Regions from separate parts of the Paenarthrobacter sp. NPDC090517 genome, predicted to be linked through region 2. Evidence: riboswitches for the same ligand, from Rfam matches in the RefSeq annotation. Region 2 holds a riboswitch; each other region holds the start of a gene.

Region 1 (4,398 bases), on a different contig from region 2:
GATACGGACCCCATCGAACGGGTAGTTGTCGCCAACGCCGATCAGCTCGTGGTGGTTGTTGCGGCGGCCAATCCGGAGCCACGTACGGGATTCATTGATCGCGCCTTGGTTGCAGCGTACGACGCCGGCATCGAGCCGTTGCTGCTCATCACCAAGGCGGATGTGAAGGACCCGGCGGAACTCCTGGCCAATTACCTGAGCTTGGACTTTCCCGTGATCATCAGCAGGACCGCCGACTCCGATGCCGGAGGCATCGATGCCCGTTCCGATGACGGCCTGTCAGCCCGGCTGGACAAGGACGCCGTATCCCAACTCCGCTCGCACCTGGGTGGAAAAGTCACCGTCATGCTCGGTCACTCCGGCGTGGGCAAATCCACCATGGTCAACGCGCTGACAGGCGCAGAGCGCGCCACTGGCGGCGTCAACGCGGTGACGGGCCGGGGACGGCACACATCATCCTCGGCTTTGGCATTGAAGCTGGACGATGCACCATCCGGCAGTTGGATCATCGATACTCCCGGTATCCGCTCCTTTGGCTTGGCGCACGTGGATCCCGACCGGATTTTGCACTCGTTCCCGGACCTTGAGCCCGGCACGGAGACCTGCGACCGTGGCTGCAAGCACGGTGCCACCGCCACCAATTGCGGGCTGGATGCTTGGGTTAACGATGGCCACGCAGGGCCATCAGGTGTGGCCCGGTTGGCCTCCTTGCGCCGATTGCTGGGTGCGGACCCAAGGCTCGAAGCGAAGGAGACCAAGGAACTGGGCACCGTCAACTGATTCGTTGTCTGCTTCACGTCCCCAATGAAGCGAACTATTCAGGATAGTTTGGTGGCATGACCCATCCCGTTTCCACCTACAACGATGACCTGCGCCTGGCCCACGTCCTCGCCGATTCAGTCGACGCCCAGACCATGGATCGCTTCAAGGCACTGGACCTGCAGATCGAAACCAAGCCCGACCTCACACCTGTCACTGATGCTGACAAGGCCGCTGAGGAAGCAATCCGCGGTCAACTGTCCCGCTCACGTCCGCGGGACGCGGTCCTCGGCGAGGAGTTCGGCAGCAGCGGTCACGGTTCACGTCGCTGGATCATCGACCCCATCGACGGAACCAAGAACTTTGTTCGCGGCGTCCCGGTGTGGGCAACGCTGATCGCCCTCGTGGATGAAGGGGAACCTGTGGTGGGCGTAGTGAGTGCGCCTGCGCTGGGCAAGCGATGGTGGGCTGCGAAGGATATGGGCGCCTACATGGGCCGCTCCCTGGCCTCGGCGACGCGGCTCAAGGTGTCCAACGTTTCCCGCCTGGCCGACGCCTCCATGTCATATTCCAGCCTCTCGGGGTGGAAGGAACGCGGCAACCTGGATGAATTCCTTGGGCTGACGGAAGACATCTGGCGGACACGCGCCTATGGTGATTTTTGGTCGTATTGCCTCGTGGCCGAGGGTGCCGTGGATATCGCTTGCGAGCCTGAACTGAACCTCTACGACATGGCAGCACTCGTCCCGATCGTCACCGAGGCAGGCGGCCGTTTCACATCCTTGGAAGGCGAAGACGGTCCGTTTGGCGGTAACGCCCTGGCCACTAACTCGATCCTGCACTCCGAGGTCCTGAAGCGCCTCAACCCCGGATTGGACGACCTTCTCTAAACTTTCAGCGTCCAGCCACCAAGCAGCGGGCGGAATTTTCGACGGCGGATGACCCCTTTTGCGGGTCTCCGCCGTTTTTTATTCGGCGAGGAAGGGATTTCGCATTCGACGTAACAAAGGGCTTAACAAAAGGCAGCGGCTTTGGAAGCGTCCCCGGACGTGCCTTAGCCTTTTTTACAGGTCACGAGTGCCAGCGCTAAACCCCGGTTTGCTGGCCGGCAACCCTCCATTCGCGGTGGGGTGCCCCGGGTGACGACCCGGCCGGTCCGGAACGGATGCGGCAAGCGCGGATCCCCCTATGGGGGTCCCTCTTGAGTGAGGTTCCATGAGCACTGTCACGTTCAACCCCAACACTATTCCGTCCCTTGTCGAAGAATCCGCAGCAGAGACGAGCACCGCTGCGCGTCCGCTTGCCGCGGTCACTGGCGCTGAACTTCAGGCTCCGCTGATTCAAGGTGGCCACGTCCGTTACGCAAACTTGGATTACGGCGCATCGGCTCCGGCTTTGACCATCGTTTCGGCCTACCTCAACGAGGTCCTGCCCTACTACGCCAGCGTTCACCGGGGCGCCGGGTACGCCTCCCAAATCAGCACGTCGGTGTACGAGAACTCGCGGAACATCGTCCGTGATTTCGTCGGCGGGCGGGTTGATGATTCAGTGATCTTCACACGGAACACCACGGACTCCTTGAACCTCCTGGCCGGGTGCCTACCACAGGTGGACGGCGAGTTTGCAGGCGAAGTTCTGTACTTGGACATCGAGCACCACGCCAACTTGCTTCCGTGGCAAGGAGTCCCCCACCGCAGCGTCGTCGCAGCACCAACCCTGGCCGAAACGCTGGACAAGCTGGAGGCCGAACTTGCCCAGGGCGGGGTCAGCCTGCTGGCCGTTACCGGTGCCTCGAACGTGACCGGGGAAATCCTTCCCATCGCCCGCCTTGCTTCGCTTGCCCACGAATACGGCGCACGGATCGTGGTGGACGCTGCGCAGCTCGCACCGCATCGCCGGATCAACATCGCGGAGGCGGACGTCGACTACATCGTCTTCTCCGGACACAAGCTTTACGCCCCCTTCGGCGCAGGTGTCGTGGTGGGTCGTCCGGACTGGCTCGACGCCGGCATACCGCACCTTGCCGGAGGCGGCGCGGTACGTGAAGCGCGCCTGGACTCCGTAAGCTGGGCCGCGGGGCCTGCGCGCCACGAGGGCGGCTCCCCCAACGTGCTGGGCGCCGCGACACTTGCCCGCGCCACCCAAGTCCTCGCAGGGCTGGACCAGGACGCGTGGCACGCCCATGAGTCCGCAATCCGCTCGTACCTGGTGAAGGGCCTGGAAGCCATCGATGGCGTGACCGTCCACAAGATCTTCGCTGACTCCCTTGACACCATCGGTGTGGTCAACTTCTCCGTAGAAGGATTCGACGCCGGACTGGTTGCGGCTTACCTGGCGGCCGAGCATGGCGTTGGCCTCCGTGATGGCCGGTTCTGCGCCCACCCGCTCCTCAAGCGCCTCGGGCTCCCCTCCGGATCCCTGCGCGCCAGCTTCGGCGTCGGCTCCCGGTTGGAGGATGCCACCAGGCTGCTCGCAGGCATCGAAGGACTGAAGCGCGACGGACTGGGCTGGGACTATGTGGTGGACGAGGGCCGTTGGGTTCCTGCAAATGACCATCGCAGCTACCCCGAATGGGCCCCGAACACTCCTGGCACTGCGGGCGCAGCCCCTTGCACTGTGGACTAGAAACACTGCGGACTAGAAACACTGCGGTAAATTCGTAGGGTACTTTTAGCGACCCTGTGAAGGAGCTTTTCGTGGTCCTGCGTTCACCGGCTGCCTCCAGCGGACAGCCACGTACTCCCGGACCAGCCGGGCCGCGTGGTCCAAGGCTGCATGCTTCCCGCCGGCATGAACTCGGTCAGAGCTTCCAGGACGGCGGCGAACACTATGACCGCGTGCGGCCCGGCTATCCGGCCGATTCCGTGGACTGGCTGCTTCCTCCAGGGGCGCGGTCCGCGGCCGACCTTGGAGCCGGCACGGGAAAGTTCACGGCACTCCTCGTAGAACGCGGCCTGGCGGTCAGCGCCGTTGATCCTTCCACGGACATGTTGGAGCAATTGCGAAAAGCCTGCCCCCAGGTCAATGCGCTGGAGGGAACGGCCGAGGCAACTGGACTGACGGACTCAGCATTCGACGTCGTCAGCGTTGCCCAGGCCTGGCATTGGTGCGAGCCCCTCGCAGCGAGCACGGAGATCGCCCGGATCCTGCGGCCCCATGGAATCTTGGGACTGGTCTGGAATCAACTGGACACTTCAATTCCGTGGGTTCACCGCCTCTCGCGCATCATGCATGCAGGCGATGTCCACAAGCCCGGATTCCGGCCAGTCATCGGCCCGGAGTTTGAAGGTTTGGAAAGTCATCTGACCCGCTGGGAGGATGCCCTGACACCTGAGGACATCATGGAACTGACCAAGTCGCGCAGCTACTATCTCCGCGCCAACGACCCCACGCGCGCGAAAGTCATGGGCAACCTTGAGTGGTACCTCTACGACCACCTCGGCCACGCCGCTGGTGAAACCATCGGGTTGCCCTACATGACGCAGACCTGGCGGGCAGTCAAGGTTCAAGGTACAACGCCACGGTAGGCTTGGGGTGTGAAGACCAGTACGCCCTCCTCCTCGATCGAGGACTACGTCAAGGTCATCTACTCCTACACGGAGTGGCAGGACAAACCAATTACGTCGTCCCAACTTGCCC
Region 2 (4,398 bases):
GTCGCCCTGCAAAAATCCACTGACCAGAACGGCAACAACGGCGGCAATGACAGCCATAAGGATGCCGCGGAGAACACGCAAGGCTGTTCCAGTGCGTCGATGCTTTGGCACGCGCATTGCTTCCCGCTCCGGGTCCACGGTTCTCCATTCCTGATGCCCTGGTCACGCGGGGCAGCGCGGAGGACGAACCAACATTACGGTCTCGGGACCGAGCCGTCCAAACTTAGACGATTGCTGCCCCGAACGCCAAGCCCAGCCCGTACGTGGCCGCCGCCGCTCCCAGCCCGATGGCAAGCTGCCGCAGCCCGCGGCTCAGGGGAGAGGTTCCGGACAGCAAGCCGACGACGGCGCCGGTGGCCAAGAGCGCGATGCCCACCAGAACGCCGGCCACCAGCAAGGCTGCGATGCCGGTCATGCCGAAAATGAAGGGGAGGATGGGCACAATGGCGCCCGAAGCGAAGAAGCAGAAGCTGGACATCGCTGCGCCCCACGCTGAACCTACGGATTCGTGATCGTCAGTGGGTGGCTTCTCCGGCTGCAAGGAAAGGCTGGGATCGCAGTCGCAGCTGAACAATCCCATGCGCTCGGCAGCGCGGTGCTCCGCAGCTTCACGCGTCATGCCACGGGCCAAGTACACCAGGACCAGCTCGTTGTGTTCGATGTCCAAGGACGGCGCCGCCGTCAGCGTGGCCTGCGTAGGCAATGTGGCGTTAAGGAGTTCCCGCTGGGAGCGGACCGAGACGTATTCGCCCGCACCCATGGACAGTGCCCCGGCAAGGAGGCCGGCTACGCCACTCATGAGCACCACGGGGCTGGGCACTCCGGTTGCGGCCATGCCCATGACCAGGGAAAGGTTGCTGACCAGGCCATCGTTGGCGCCGAAAACGGCGGCGCGGAAGGTTCCGGAGAGCCTGTTGCGTCCACGCGTGGCCAGGCCCCGGACTACTTCTTCGTGGATTTGTTCATCGGCCACCATGGCCGGCGTCGCCGCAGGTTCGGTACCGTACGGGGAACGGCCTTCGGCGCGCTGTGCCAAGGCGAGGACAAATACTGACCCGAAGTTACGGGCAAGAAAGCCCAGGAACTGGCTGCGGGTGGAAGCTGCCTTGGGCATTCCGGCGTGCTCGCCCAGGAGCTTGAGCCAATGTGCCTCGTGCCTGCCTTCGGCTTCGGCAAGGGCGAGCAGGATTTGGCGTTCTTCGCCGTCGCGCCTCTGCGCCAGTTCGCGGTAGACAGCGGCCTCGGCACGCTCGTCGGCCAGGTACTGGCGCCACCGACGGATGTCTGCATGCGAGGGCGTCGGGGCGTGCGTCCCGGCGTTTTCGGCGGCTGCTGATTCGGGGGTGGGGTCCGGAGCGGAGCTCGACGAACTATGGGATTCCTGGTGCATCTGCACTTTGTCTCCTGTGCTGGGTGGGGTAGTTGCGGCCCCATTGCACGCCCCACACTACCGCTTATCCGCGCGGTTTTTTGGCTGGTATTCCTTAACTGGAATGTTCGGTGCACCGTAATTTCCTTGACCCTCGCTTGTGCCAGTGCTCAGATGGAAGGACAGGGGTGGGGCCCTCCCGCCACTGGATTCCTGCATTCGGGTCAACGGGCCGAACGGTCCGCGAGAACCGGCCCACGAGACGGAGGTTGCACCATGAACACCACCGAATCACACGCCAACTACCCGGAACGGACAACCATTGAGTCCGACCCGGCCTACGACTACGCCGAAGACCAGGAAGTGGACGAGCCCTGGGTGGAGGAGGTCGACGCACCCGAGGACGACGAACGGGTTGTCCCCATTGACGAAACCGAAGAGTTCCGCGAGGAAGACGAGGAAATCTAAGCCTGGTCCTCGGTCCCTAGTGTGAAGTGATGTTGAACGCCCGCCCGTTTCCCGACGGCGGCAACAGTCACCGTTAGGATCTTGGACGACTCACACCAGCGCGTCGGCCGGACGGCTTGGGCTAACGCCTGCGCGATGAGTTCCGGTTGTTGATGTCCGAACCGCTCTGTTCCAGCTTTGGCGGTGATGGTCACCGTGCCCAGGAAGAGGTCGACGGCGGGAATCACCGCCACTGTTTGTGTGGCGGTTGTGGCGAGGGTGCGCGCTGACGTTGTGTTTACCTGAGTGGTATCGCCTTGGTACGGCAAGGGACTGCTCCTTGGGGGAGTGCTCTTGCCCGCTCGGTTGTCTCTGGTCCGGGACGGGCCGCTTCCTCATCCGAACCACCCGTGAACATGGGGTTGGTGTGTGGCCAGTCGGAGCTTGGCACCACATCTCTTGAAGCTGGGACCACCCTATCTCATTGCTGTCTATGCCCCCGTTGTGAGGTTTGGATCGTTGTGGGGCCTGGTGTGCACCCTTTGGGGTGGGTTTGGCGTGTAGAGCGGGCCTTCCAACGGGTGGGTTGTGTTGTGGGGCCTGGTGTGCACCCTTTGGGGTGGGTTTGGCGTGTAGAGCGGGCCTTCCAACGCATGCTCCCCGGGCATAACGCAACGGCAGCGCCGCCCCGAAAAGGGGAGGCGCCGCCGTCGAACTTTGCTTGTTTCCAGAACTGTGCTTAGTTCTTAGTGCCGCTCTGGGAAGCAGGGGTGGTGAGCTCTTCCTCGGCCACGCGGGTGCCTGCGACACGGTCCGTCCAAGCTTTCATGACTGCAGGATCCGTGGGCTTGCTGGCAAGGGAGACCACAAGATACACCAAAGCAGAGGCAATCAAACCGAAGTAGATGGGCTCGTTGGCGTAGATGCCATCGAGGGGCACTTCGGCGTTGATCTCAAGGATGATCATGGTTCCGAGGGTTACCACTGAGCCGGCCGCCATGGACCATGCTGCCGCGATGCCTGTTCCGCGCTTCCACACCAAGCCGCCGATGATGGCCACGAGCAGGCCGCCAACCAGGATGTCGTAGGCAATGGTCAGCGCGGCCACCACGTCCTTGGTGGAGATGGCGATGATGATTGCAACGATCCCCAATCCGAGGACCCAGTAACGGTTGGCCTTGACGTCGTGCTCAGGGTTGTCGGAGTCGGAGGTGTCTACCTTCTTGCCGAACCAGCTGGCAACGAAAGGCATTACGTCTGCGCGGGCAACGGTTGCTGCAGCAATCAGTGCGCCTGACGCCGTGGACATCATGGCGGCCACAGCTGCAGCGAGCACCAGACCGCCGATTCCGATGGGCAGAAGCCGGGTAGCGACCTCTGCGTAGACGTCGTCCTTGGCTGCGATTTCGACGCCGGAGAGGGCAACGCTGGCAGCCATGCCGATCAAGGCACCTGCGAAGCCGTAAAGAATGCAGTAGACGCCGGCGGTGGCGCCGCCCCAGCGGGCAACTGTGGGGGTCTTGGCGGTGAACACGCGCTGCCAAATGTCCTGGCCGATGAGGAGGCCAAGGGTGTAAACGACGAAGTAGGTAATGATCGTCTGGAGGCCGATGCCACCGATGTCGAAGAAGCTCTCATCGACGCGGGCTCGGATGCCGTCGAGGCCACCTGCAGCGTTCAAGGCGAAGGGGAGCATGAGGAAGAAGATTCCCACGGTCTTGATGACGAACTGGACCTGGTCGGCCAACGTGATGGACCACATGCCGCCGATGGTGGAGTAGACCAGCACGATAGCGCCGCCGATGGCGATGGCGAGCCAACGCTCCCAGCCGAAGAGGACCACGAAGATGGTGGCGTAGGCGCCGGTGGATGTGGCGCACAGCATCAGTGTGTAAGCCAGCATGACGATGCCCGAGGTCTGGGTTGCCGTGCTGCCGTAGCGGAGGGTCAGCATCTGGGAAACCGTGTAGATCTTGAGCTTCTGGATGGTTCCGGCGAAGAGCAGGCTGAGCAGCAGCACGCCTGAACCAATGGCCACAACCAGCCACATACCGGAGATGCCGAACTTGTAGCCGAGGCCGACGCCGCCCACGGTGGATGCGCCACCGAGGACCACTGCGGCCATGGTGCCGGTGTAAAGGAAAGGTCCCAGGCGGCGGCCGGCCACCAGAAAGTCGCTGTTGTTCTTGGTGCGGGACTTGCCCCACCAGCCGAATGCCAGCATGGCGAGCAGGTACACCACAACGATTGCGATGTTTATAGCCGAAGATTCCATGAACGGTCCTTGGAGCTGATGCACGGAGGTTGGGGTTTTCGACGATACTCCTGCGAAGCGTCGAAGTCTCTGTGCTGACGATTGGAGATTGGGGATGTGTTGTGTGCCTCACAGACAACACTTGTTGCCTATGAGGATATGTTGTGATGGGAGTAACAGTCAAGATCCTTTGGTCATGCTTCCGCGTATTCTGGCGCTCATGGCCTGTCACCCGGCTACTATTGCTCCAATGACAGGGCCACATGACAGGCCTGAAAGGTTCGTGAATGAAGGCTCTACCCGTTGAACCGAGCAATGTTCCCGTTGC
Region 3 (4,398 bases), on a different contig from region 2:
ACGAGGCCCTTGGACGGTTGGCACTCCGTTACTTCACCAGCCGGGGACCCGCCACTGTCAAAGACTGTGCGGCATGGTCCGGTTTGACCATGAAGGAGGTAAAGCGGGGAATCGACGTGGCGGGTCACCAGTCTCCCGGGAGTTTGGGCTCGGTGCAGTTTGATGGTCTCGGGTTCCATCTGGCCTCCGAGGAAGTGGAAGCCCTCGAAGGTGGTGTTCATCCTTCTCCCCCTGAAGACTCCGGCCTTCCCCGCGTAGATCTCATCCAGTGCTACGACGAATACGTGATGGGCTATTCACAGTCCCGGCACTTCCTTGGCGGAACAGCGCCGTACTTCCCCGAGGACAACGGACCCATGCATGTGGTCCTGCTGGATGGCAGGTTGGCTGGGTGGTGGCGCCACGGGTTCTCCGGCGGAACCTGCAGATTGGACGTCCGCATGAACCAGCCCACAACTGCGCAAGAGCAGGAAGCCCTGCAGTCCGAGGCGGATCGCTACGGCCGTTTCCTGGGCATGGAGACCAAACTGGTCTGAGGCGGCCGGATTGGTCTCACTGGGCAGGACTAAGCTGGGATGAGACCTAGGAGGCCTGCACTGTGAACAATCTGATCTTCTGGATCATCGTCTGCTCGTGGCTGATTCCGCTCGGCATCCGCCTGTACAACCGCTCCCGGGCGCGCCGGATCCAGCAAAACAACTTCCGCGGCCCCGGCTTCCCGCAGCAGAATTACCCGCAGCAAAATTACCCAGGGCCGGGTTACTCGAATCAGCGTTATCCAGGTCAGAGCTACCCGACGCAGAATTACCCCGGGTACCCGTCCGAACCAACCGTTATCCGCCCCGCGGATTCGACACCGCAGGCCGGGCCGCCGTCGAACCCTTCATCCCCGGCACCGTTCCCCCCAGCGGGCGCTTCGGAGCCGCAGGGATTCCGCGCGCGCAAGCTGGCCGAGCTGGACACGAAGTTCAGCAACGGCGAGATCGCCATGGAGGATTACATGAAGCAGCGCGGCGAAATCATGAACGGCTAGGGCTAGGCGAAGAATGATTCGCGGAGTTGCGCCGAGAGCTGGCCAATCTCAGTGAGGAAGCCATCGTGACCAATCGGGGCCTCAATGAGGTGGACCGGCACATCTCCGGGTAGCGCGGCGGCAAGTTCCCGCGACTGTGCAGGGAAGTAGAGCCTGTCGCTATCCACCGCCGCCACGAAGAACTCAGCCGTAGCGCGCGACAACGCCTGTTCCAGCGGGCCGCGGCCCCTGGTGACGTCGTGGGACATCAGGGCTTCGGTGATGGCGATGTAGCTGTTGGCGTCAAAACGGCGGACCAGCTTGGTTCCCTGGTGGTCCAGGTAGCTTTCCACCTGGTAGCGGCCACGCTCCCCCAACACCGCGGCGGCGAGTGGCGTTTCCTGGTGCTGGGCTTCCCTGCCGAAGCGGAAATCCAGCTCCAAGGCTGAGCGGTAAGTGATGTGGGCGATGCGTCGGGCCAACGCCAAACCATGTTCGGGTGCAGTGCCGCCGTAGTAGTCACCGTTATTGAAGTTCGGGTCCTGCCTGATGGCCAAGGTTTGGGCCTGGGCGAAGGCAATCTGCTCGGCCGTGCTGTAGGCGCCCACCGAAATTACGGCGCAGCGTTTGACCCTGTCAGGGAACGTCACAGCCCATTCAAGGGCCCTGGCGCCGCCCATGGAACCGCCCAACACGGCATGCCAGGCATCGATTCCCAAGGCATCGGCCAGGCGCGCCTCAGCCTCCGTGCTGTCGCGCAGCGTGACCAACGGGAAACGTGAGCCCCAAGGACGTCCGTCCGGCGCTTCTGACGATGGGCCGGTGCTGCCATAACAGCCACCCACGATGTTGATGGAAATGACGAAAAACTTGTTGGTGTCGATGGTGGCACCCGGCCCAACGAGTTGCTCCCACCAACCTTCCTCGTCGGTGGCTCCACGGGCTACGTGAGTGCTGCCCGTGAGCGCATGCTGGATGAGGACGGCATTGGAGGCATCGGCATTCAGCTGCCCCCAGGTCTCATAAGCGAGGACGACATCGGGGAGGAATCCGCCGGCCTCAAGTTCCAACGGCCCGATGCCGGCGTACTTGACGGTTCCGTCTTCCTCTCCGGATTTTGGAAGGGCAGTAGCAGTAATGGTCATTCCTTTAACACCTTAACCTCGCGCTTGCCCGTCGCCTTGCGTGCGAACAGGCCTGGTCTTCACCCGGGGCACCCCACCGCGGAGGAGGGTTGCCGGCCAGCAAGCCGGGGCTATGTGCTGGCACTCATGACCTAATACGAAGAGTCTAGGAAATGCAGGGCGGTTCTGGCGAAGAATGTGACAACAGTGTGACGGTTTAGGGTGTCTTCGTTCACGAACGAGCACCCGGAACTGCCGCCCGGCGAATAATCGTCGACGCGAGCGGCAGTCGGGTTAAGACTTCGGGGCGCGGCGTTAGGCGCCCTTGGCAGCCCGGAAGCCGGCTTCGAGGTCGGCGATGATGTCATCGACGTGCTCGATGCCCACGGACAGGCGAACGAGGCCAGGGTTGACGCCCGCAGCGACCTGCTGTTCCACCGTCAATTGGCTGTGCGTGGTCGACGCCGGGTGGATGACCAGCGAGCGTACATCACCGATGTTGGCAACGTGCGAGTGCAACTCCAGGCCGTCCACGAAGCGCTTGCCCGCTTCTACGCCGCCCTTGATGTTGAAGGCCACAATGGCGCCTGTGCCCTTGGGGCCGTACTTCCGGCCACGGTCATACCACGGGCTGGACGGCAAGCCCGCATAGGCGACCGATTCGACGTCGTCGTGCTTTTCCAGCCATTCGGCCACCTTGGTGGCGTTGGCCACATGGCGCTCCACGCGCAGGCTCAAGGTCTCCAGGCCCTGGGCAATGAGGAAGGCGTTGAACGGGGACACGGCAGAGCCGAGATCGCGAAGCAACTGGACGCGGGCCTTGAGGATGTAGGAGAGGTTCGCCCCCAGCGCACCGTCCTTGCCGATGTCCCGGGCGTAGACCAGGCCGTTGTAGCTGGGGTCCGGAGTATTGAAGCCAGGGAAGCGCTCGGGGTCCTTGCCGAAGTCGAAGTTCCCGGAATCCACAATCACACCGGCGATTGCGGAACCGTGACCACCGAGGTATTTGGTTGCAGAGTGGACCACAATGTCCGCTCCCCACTCGATGGGACGGATCAGGTAGGGCGTGGACAGCGTGTTGTCGACGATGAGGGGCACGCCGGCCTCGTGGGCAGTGCGGGCGATGCCCTCGATGTCCAGTACGTCCTGGCGGGGGTTGGACACGACCTCGCCGAAGAACAACTTGGTGTTGGGCCGGACGGCGTCACGCCATTGGTCCAGATTGTCCGGGTCCTCGACGAACGTGACCGAAATGCCGAACTTCTTCAGCGTGTGAGCCAGCAGGTTGTAGGTGCCGCCATACAGGCTGGGGCTAGCCACGATGTGATCGCCCGCCTCGGCGATATTCAGGATGGCGAACGTCTCCGCAGCCTGTCCGGAGCTGAGCAAGAGGGCACCCAGTCCACCTTCCAGGCTCGCGACCCGCTGCTCCACTGCATCCTGCGTCGGGTTGCCGATCCGGGTGTAGATGGGGGCGAGCTCGGCCAGGGCAAAGCGATTGGCGGCGCTTTCGGCACTGGGGAACACGAAGGACGTGGTCTGGTAGATCGGAAGCGAGCGCGCACCTGTGGCGGCATCAGGCTCCTGGCCTGCGTGGATCTGGCGGGTTTCGAAAGACCATCCTTGGGACATGCTGTTCTCCTGTTCGTGGCGCATGGGTTTGGCGGCAATGTGAAGCGGTGTGAGCTGGGGCCAGTCTAAGAACTGCCCGGAGGCGAAGACAGCTTTGTGACGCCGGTGGAAACTTTCGGTCTTCCCGCGTCCCTCCATGACGCCCACTACCACCACTTATACACATCCCACCTTAGTTAGGCTTGACTTAGCTGAGACCCCGATCACAAAGTGCCAAGATGAAGCCATGCGCATGGATCACGTCTCTTACGCCTGTGAACGAGATGGCCTTTTGGCCACTACCGAACGAATTTCCGCGGCACTGGGAGTGGACGCTGTCCGGGGCGGAGTGCACCCGCGCTTCGGTACCCGGAACATGATCATTCCCCTTGCGGATAACAAGTACCTGGAAGTGGTGGAGGTCCTTGACCACCCCGCTTCCGACAAAGCACCCTTTGGCCAGGCCGTCCGTGCCCGCTCGGCTGCCGGTGGTGGATGGATGGGCTGGTGCGTCGCCGTTGACGACCTTGCGCCGTTCGAAGACCGGCTTGGCCGCTCGGCTGTTCCGGGCAACCGTAAGTTCCCCGACGGACGCGAACTGGTGTGGCAGCAGATTGGCATCCTCGGCCTGATCGCTGATCCCCAGGTGCC
Region 4 (4,398 bases), on a different contig from region 2:
CACACCGCCGTGCCGGCAACGATCACTGCTCCGGCACGGCGATAGGGGTGGTTCCCGCTCATGGCAGCAAGGTTAGACCTGTTTGAGTGCCTTCTCCAGATCCAGGATGAGGTCGTCCACGTCTTCAAGCCCGACAGACAGGCGAACCACACCATCGGAGAGCCCGATGGCCGCACGGCCCTCAGGCCCCATCGCCCGGTGGGTGGTGGTTGCCGGGTGCGTGATGAGGGACTTGGAATCGCCCAGGTTATTGGAGATGTCGATGACGCGGAGTCCGTCCAGCAAGGCAAAAGCGGCCTCTTTGGCTGAACGTCCTGCCGAAGGCGAAAGCTCGAATGTCAGCACAGTACCGCCGGCCTTCATCTGCTTCGCGGCTAGCTCATACTGTGGATGGGACTTCAGCAACGGGTACTTGACCCAGCTGATGGCGGGTTGCTGCTCGAGCCACTCTGCGATCTTCAAAGCAGAAGCCGAGCTGTGGTTCACACGCAGCCCGATGGTCTCCAAGCCCTTGGTCAGCACCCAGGCATTGAACGCCGACAGTGACGGGCCAGTGTGCCGCATGAGCTGTTTGACCGGGCCGTCGATGAATTCCTTAGTGCCCAGGATCGCGCCGCCAAGGACTCTTCCCTGACCGTCAATGTGCTTGGTGCCGGAGTACACGATCACGTCTGCGCCAAGTTCACCGCAGCGCTGCAGCAGGGGAGTGGCAAAGACATTGTCTACGACCACTGTCGCCCCCGCGGCATGCGCGAGTTCGCTGACGGCAGCGATATCCACAATCTCCTGCATGGGGTTGGACGGTGACTCGAAGAACACCGCGGTGGTGGGCTCGGACAGGGCTTCGCGCCACTGCTCCAGGTCCGGTCCGTCCACGAAGACCGTCTCGACGCCCCACCGGGGGAGGATCTCGTTGAGGATCACGAAACAGGAGCCGAACAGCGAGCGGGCAGCAACCACACGGTCGCCGGCAGCCAGCAAGGCACCTAGAGCCGTGAACACAGCGGACATGCCGGACGCCGTCGCAAAGCACGCCTCGGTTCCTTCGAGCAGTCGCAGCCGCTCTTGGAAAGTGGCCACGGAGGGGTTGCCGTAACGGGAGTAGACGAAGCGTTCGTCCTCGCCGGTGAAAGCGCGCTCGGCTGCGGCGGCAGATTCGTAAACGAAGCCGGAGTTCAGGAAGACGGGCTCGGAGGTTTCCTGGAAGTTGGTACGGTCAAGGCCACCGCGCACGGCCTGGGTGTCAGGGCTCCAGCCAGTGGCGTCGGGATTAAAAGTCACTTACTCGGTCCCCAGATTCGTTGGCAGGCCGCGGTTCTTCCAGCCGTTGACGGTGCGCTCGCCGTAGCGGTCCGGTTCGCCTTCGAAGCCCTCCAAGACGTTGTAGGCAGTGAAGCCGGCCTGTGTTGCGGCGATGGCCGCCGAAATGGAGCGTTGCCCTGAACGGCACAGGAACACCAGCTCGACGCCGCCGTCCTCGGGAGCCTGCTGCTGAAGATCTTCAATGAAACGGGAATTCGGAATGCCGCCGGCCAGGTTCCACTGGATGAACAGGGGGTCGTTCTCGGTGGCTTTGGTATCGGGGATGCCGATGTGGGCCCATTCCCCCTCGGTCCGGACGTCAACCAGGATGGCGCCTTCTTGGAGTTTGGCCCACGCGTCATGCGGAGTCAGGTCACCTGCGTAGCTCATGCGTGGCCCTCGAACGCTTCTTCGTCCTCGTAGTTTTCCAGCTGATCAACGGCGTTCGCGACGGCGGCATCCGCAGTGGCGATCGCGGTCGGCAGGACAACGGCTTGGGCGACGATGACGTCGGTACCGTTGAACGTAGCTGCCGGGCTGCCGTGGAGGACGTAACCTTCGGCGAGGGCATTGTGGATGCGTTCGCAGAAGTCGCGGGTATCAGGCCCTGTCACCAGGCGGTAAGAGAGTTTTTCTTCAGTGGGTTCAGGCATAGCTGGTGCTCCTCAGTCACGCTTGCAGTACGAGTTGTCGATACGCCGAGTAGTCACCTGAGGCACCCCGCCGGAGAGAGGGTTGCCGACCAGCAAGTCAGGGCTTTGCGCTGGTGCTCATTACTCAAGAAAAACGTAACATCCACGGGCATCCGGCCGCACTTGCGGACGGCTGGGCCGTCGTCATGTTGCGTAATCGGCGGTCGCTTCACTCTTCGTCCTTGAGTGCGCGGACGGCGGCACCCACCGTGGAATAGAAGTGGTCGGGCGTGAAACGCGCCGCCGTTCCGAGGCGGATCAATTTGTCCTTGACAGGCCCTTTAAGCTCGGCGAACACCAGATCCACACCGTGACGCGCCAACCATTCATCCAGTGTGACGAGGTCGTCCAAGGCGGTGGTGTCGATGCCGGTGATAGGTTCTGCCGCCAGGACTACGTGGGAGATATCGTCCGAAGTTTCGTCCAGTTGCTCCCGGACAAAGTTTGCAAGAACCTGTCCGTTGCCGAAGAACAGCGGTGCATCGAAGCGGAGGATCAGGAGTCCCGGGATGCGTTCGCCTTCCGGGTGGCGTGCGAGATCGTGGTAGCCGGGCCGTCCTTCCTGCGAGCCGAGTTCAGTGCGGTAGGGGTCCCAAGCCCGGCGAACAAAGTCCAGGAGCGCCAAGACGATTGCCACCACGATTCCTTGGAGGACACCCACTGTGAGGACGCCCAGGAACGCCGCCAGCATCACCACGGATTCGCTCCGGCTCCGGCTTAGGAGCCGCTTGACTCCCGCCGGGTCCGCCAGCGCAATTGCGGCAGCGATCACGACGGCGGCCAAGGTTGCCGAGGGTAGGTACTCGGTCACTCCGGGAGCCAGCAGCATGAACGCCAGTACCAGCACCGAACCCACCACACCAGTCATTTGGGACTTGGCGCCGGCATCCACGGCTACGGGGGTCCTCGATGTACTGCCGGAGATGGGGAATCCGCCCAGCAGGCCCGTGGCAGCATTGGCCGCTCCAAGGGCTGCCATTTCCCTGTTGCCGGAAACCTTCTTTCCTTCCTTGGCAGCCAGCGTTTGGGACAGGACTCCGGTGTCTGCGAAGGCCATAAGGGCAATGCCCGCAGCCGCGGGAAGCAGGGCCACTGCGTCGGCCCAGCCGATGCCGCCGAGCGCGGGCATCGGGAGGCCTTGGGGCAGGACCCCGGTGACCTTGACGTCGTCGTTCAGGCCCAAGAACGCCGTCGCAAGACAGGAGCCGACCACGGCCAGCAGGACGCCAGGTACCTTCCACTTCAGCAGCCTGGGGATCCAAATAAGGGCGAGGGAACCAACACCAAGCAGCAGTGCGGGAAGGTTGACGCTTCCGGTGAACACCCCCGTGGTGACCTTCGCGAGCTTTTGCCAGATGTCGCCGTCGGCCTCTATCCCCAGGAATGCCGGCAGCTGCGAAAGGGCCACCAGCAACGCGATCCCGTTCAGGTACCCGAGCCGGATGGGTTTGGAGAGCAGCCCGGTGATGGTCCCGAGTTTCAGGGCCGACCCAGCCAGCATGATCACCCCGATCAACACGGCCAACAGCCCGGCGAGCGCTACCGACTTTTCACTACTACCCGCCGCCAGGGGCACGATTGCCGCGGCAATCATGGGGGCGAGGGCAGAATCAGGGCCGAGGACCAAGATGCGGGAAGGCCCTACGATCGCGTAAACCAGCAGCGGGACCACGGTAGCGTAGAGCCCGGTGACGGGTGGAAGGCCAGCTGCCTGCGCGTAGGCCATACCGGCGGGTACCAGCAGGGCGAAGAGGGCAGCACCCGCCACGACGTCGTGCCGGAGCCATTCGCGTTTGTAGCCCTTGAGCGCCCAGACGCCCGAAATCCGGTCCTTGGCGGAAGACTTGGCGGAAGAACGGGTGGGTGAACTCATACAGCGATCATTCCCGACCCATGCTGTTTTCGAAACTATGCGACCGCCGTATGTGGAAAATTCGAACCGTCATCAGGCCCGCCAAAATGTGACGCCCCGGGAGCATAATTGACGCAGTACGACCCCCTGTAACTTCCCATGAAATCAGGTCGCGGTGAGCGGACAGAGCAGTTCTACACTCAAGCCCATGCTGCACTTTGGATGGTTCGTGGGCCACGGTTTTGGTGTCCAGGGCTGGGGGACTCCCGGCTACAGCCTGGGCTACGACTGGAAGAAACCCGCCCTGTATCAGGATGCTGTCCGAGCCTTTGAGCAGTCCGGGTTGGACCTGTTCATCATCGAGGATTCACTCACCGTCCCGGACACTTACGGCGGCACGGCCGAGGTCTCCTTGGCCCACGCGTCTTTCGCTCCGAAGCACGATCCGATGGCGCTGGTCCCGTACCTTCTCTCCGCCACGGAGCACCTTGGAATCGTGCCTACGGTCAGCGCTTCCTTCTACCCGCCCTTCACCGCCGCCCGGCTCCTGGC

What was found. A riboswitch is a leader RNA that binds a small molecule or an ion and turns the genes downstream of it on or off. The one in region 2 is predicted to bind S-adenosylmethionine.
Region 1: linked by a shared signal. The riboswitch ahead of ACIQTW_RS03460 (aminotransferase class V-fold PLP-dependent enzyme) and the one ahead of ACIQTW_RS15165 (hypothetical protein) in region 2 are both predicted to bind S-adenosylmethionine.
Region 3: linked by a shared signal. The riboswitch ahead of ACIQTW_RS18015 (homoserine O-acetyltransferase) and the one ahead of ACIQTW_RS15165 (hypothetical protein) in region 2 are both predicted to bind S-adenosylmethionine.
Region 4: linked by a shared signal. The riboswitch ahead of ACIQTW_RS08460 (DUF1737 domain-containing protein) and the one ahead of ACIQTW_RS15165 (hypothetical protein) in region 2 are both predicted to bind S-adenosylmethionine.

What each region holds. Positions count from the first base shown of each region.
Region 1 covers NZ_JBIVXN010000001.1:742,920-747,317, forward strand. The annotation lists gene ACIQTW_RS03450 (ribosome small subunit-dependent GTPase A) at 1-780, shown strand, start outside; gene hisN (histidinol-phosphatase) at 837-1,649, shown strand; SAM riboswitch class IV at 1,829-1,942, shown strand; gene ACIQTW_RS03460 (aminotransferase class V-fold PLP-dependent enzyme) at 1,975-3,384, shown strand; gene ACIQTW_RS03465 (class I SAM-dependent methyltransferase) at 3,462-4,286, shown strand; gene ACIQTW_RS03470 (metal-dependent transcriptional regulator) at 4,296-4,398, shown strand, end outside.
Region 2 covers NZ_JBIVXN010000004.1:347,145-351,542, reverse strand. The annotation lists gene ACIQTW_RS15180 (matrixin family metalloprotease) at 1-117, opposite strand, end outside; gene ACIQTW_RS15175 (VIT1/CCC1 transporter family protein) at 224-1,390, opposite strand; gene ACIQTW_RS15170 (hypothetical protein) at 1,646-1,837, shown strand; gene ACIQTW_RS15165 (hypothetical protein) at 1,834-2,145, opposite strand; SAM riboswitch class IV at 2,162-2,281, opposite strand; gene ACIQTW_RS15160 (sodium:solute symporter) at 2,556-4,091, opposite strand; gene ACIQTW_RS15155 (helix-turn-helix domain-containing protein) at 4,358-4,398, shown strand, end outside.
Region 3 covers NZ_JBIVXN010000006.1:173,437-177,834, forward strand. The annotation lists gene ACIQTW_RS18005 (winged helix DNA-binding domain-containing protein) at 1-536, shown strand, start outside; gene ACIQTW_RS18010 (hypothetical protein) at 599-1,033, shown strand; gene ACIQTW_RS18015 (homoserine O-acetyltransferase) at 1,036-2,157, opposite strand; SAM riboswitch class IV at 2,173-2,289, opposite strand; gene ACIQTW_RS18020 (bifunctional o-acetylhomoserine/o-acetylserine sulfhydrylase) at 2,452-3,792, opposite strand; gene ACIQTW_RS18025 (VOC family protein) at 3,995-4,398, shown strand, end outside.
Region 4 covers NZ_JBIVXN010000001.1:1,817,929-1,822,326, reverse strand. The annotation lists gene ACIQTW_RS08475 (hypothetical protein) at 1-62, opposite strand, end outside; gene ACIQTW_RS08470 (O-succinylhomoserine sulfhydrylase) at 73-1,281, opposite strand; gene ACIQTW_RS08465 (rhodanese-like domain-containing protein) at 1,282-1,692, opposite strand; gene ACIQTW_RS08460 (DUF1737 domain-containing protein) at 1,689-1,955, opposite strand; SAM riboswitch class IV at 1,969-2,080, opposite strand; gene ACIQTW_RS08455 (SulP family inorganic anion transporter) at 2,164-3,867, opposite strand; gene ACIQTW_RS08450 (NtaA/DmoA family FMN-dependent monooxygenase) at 4,022-4,398, shown strand, end outside.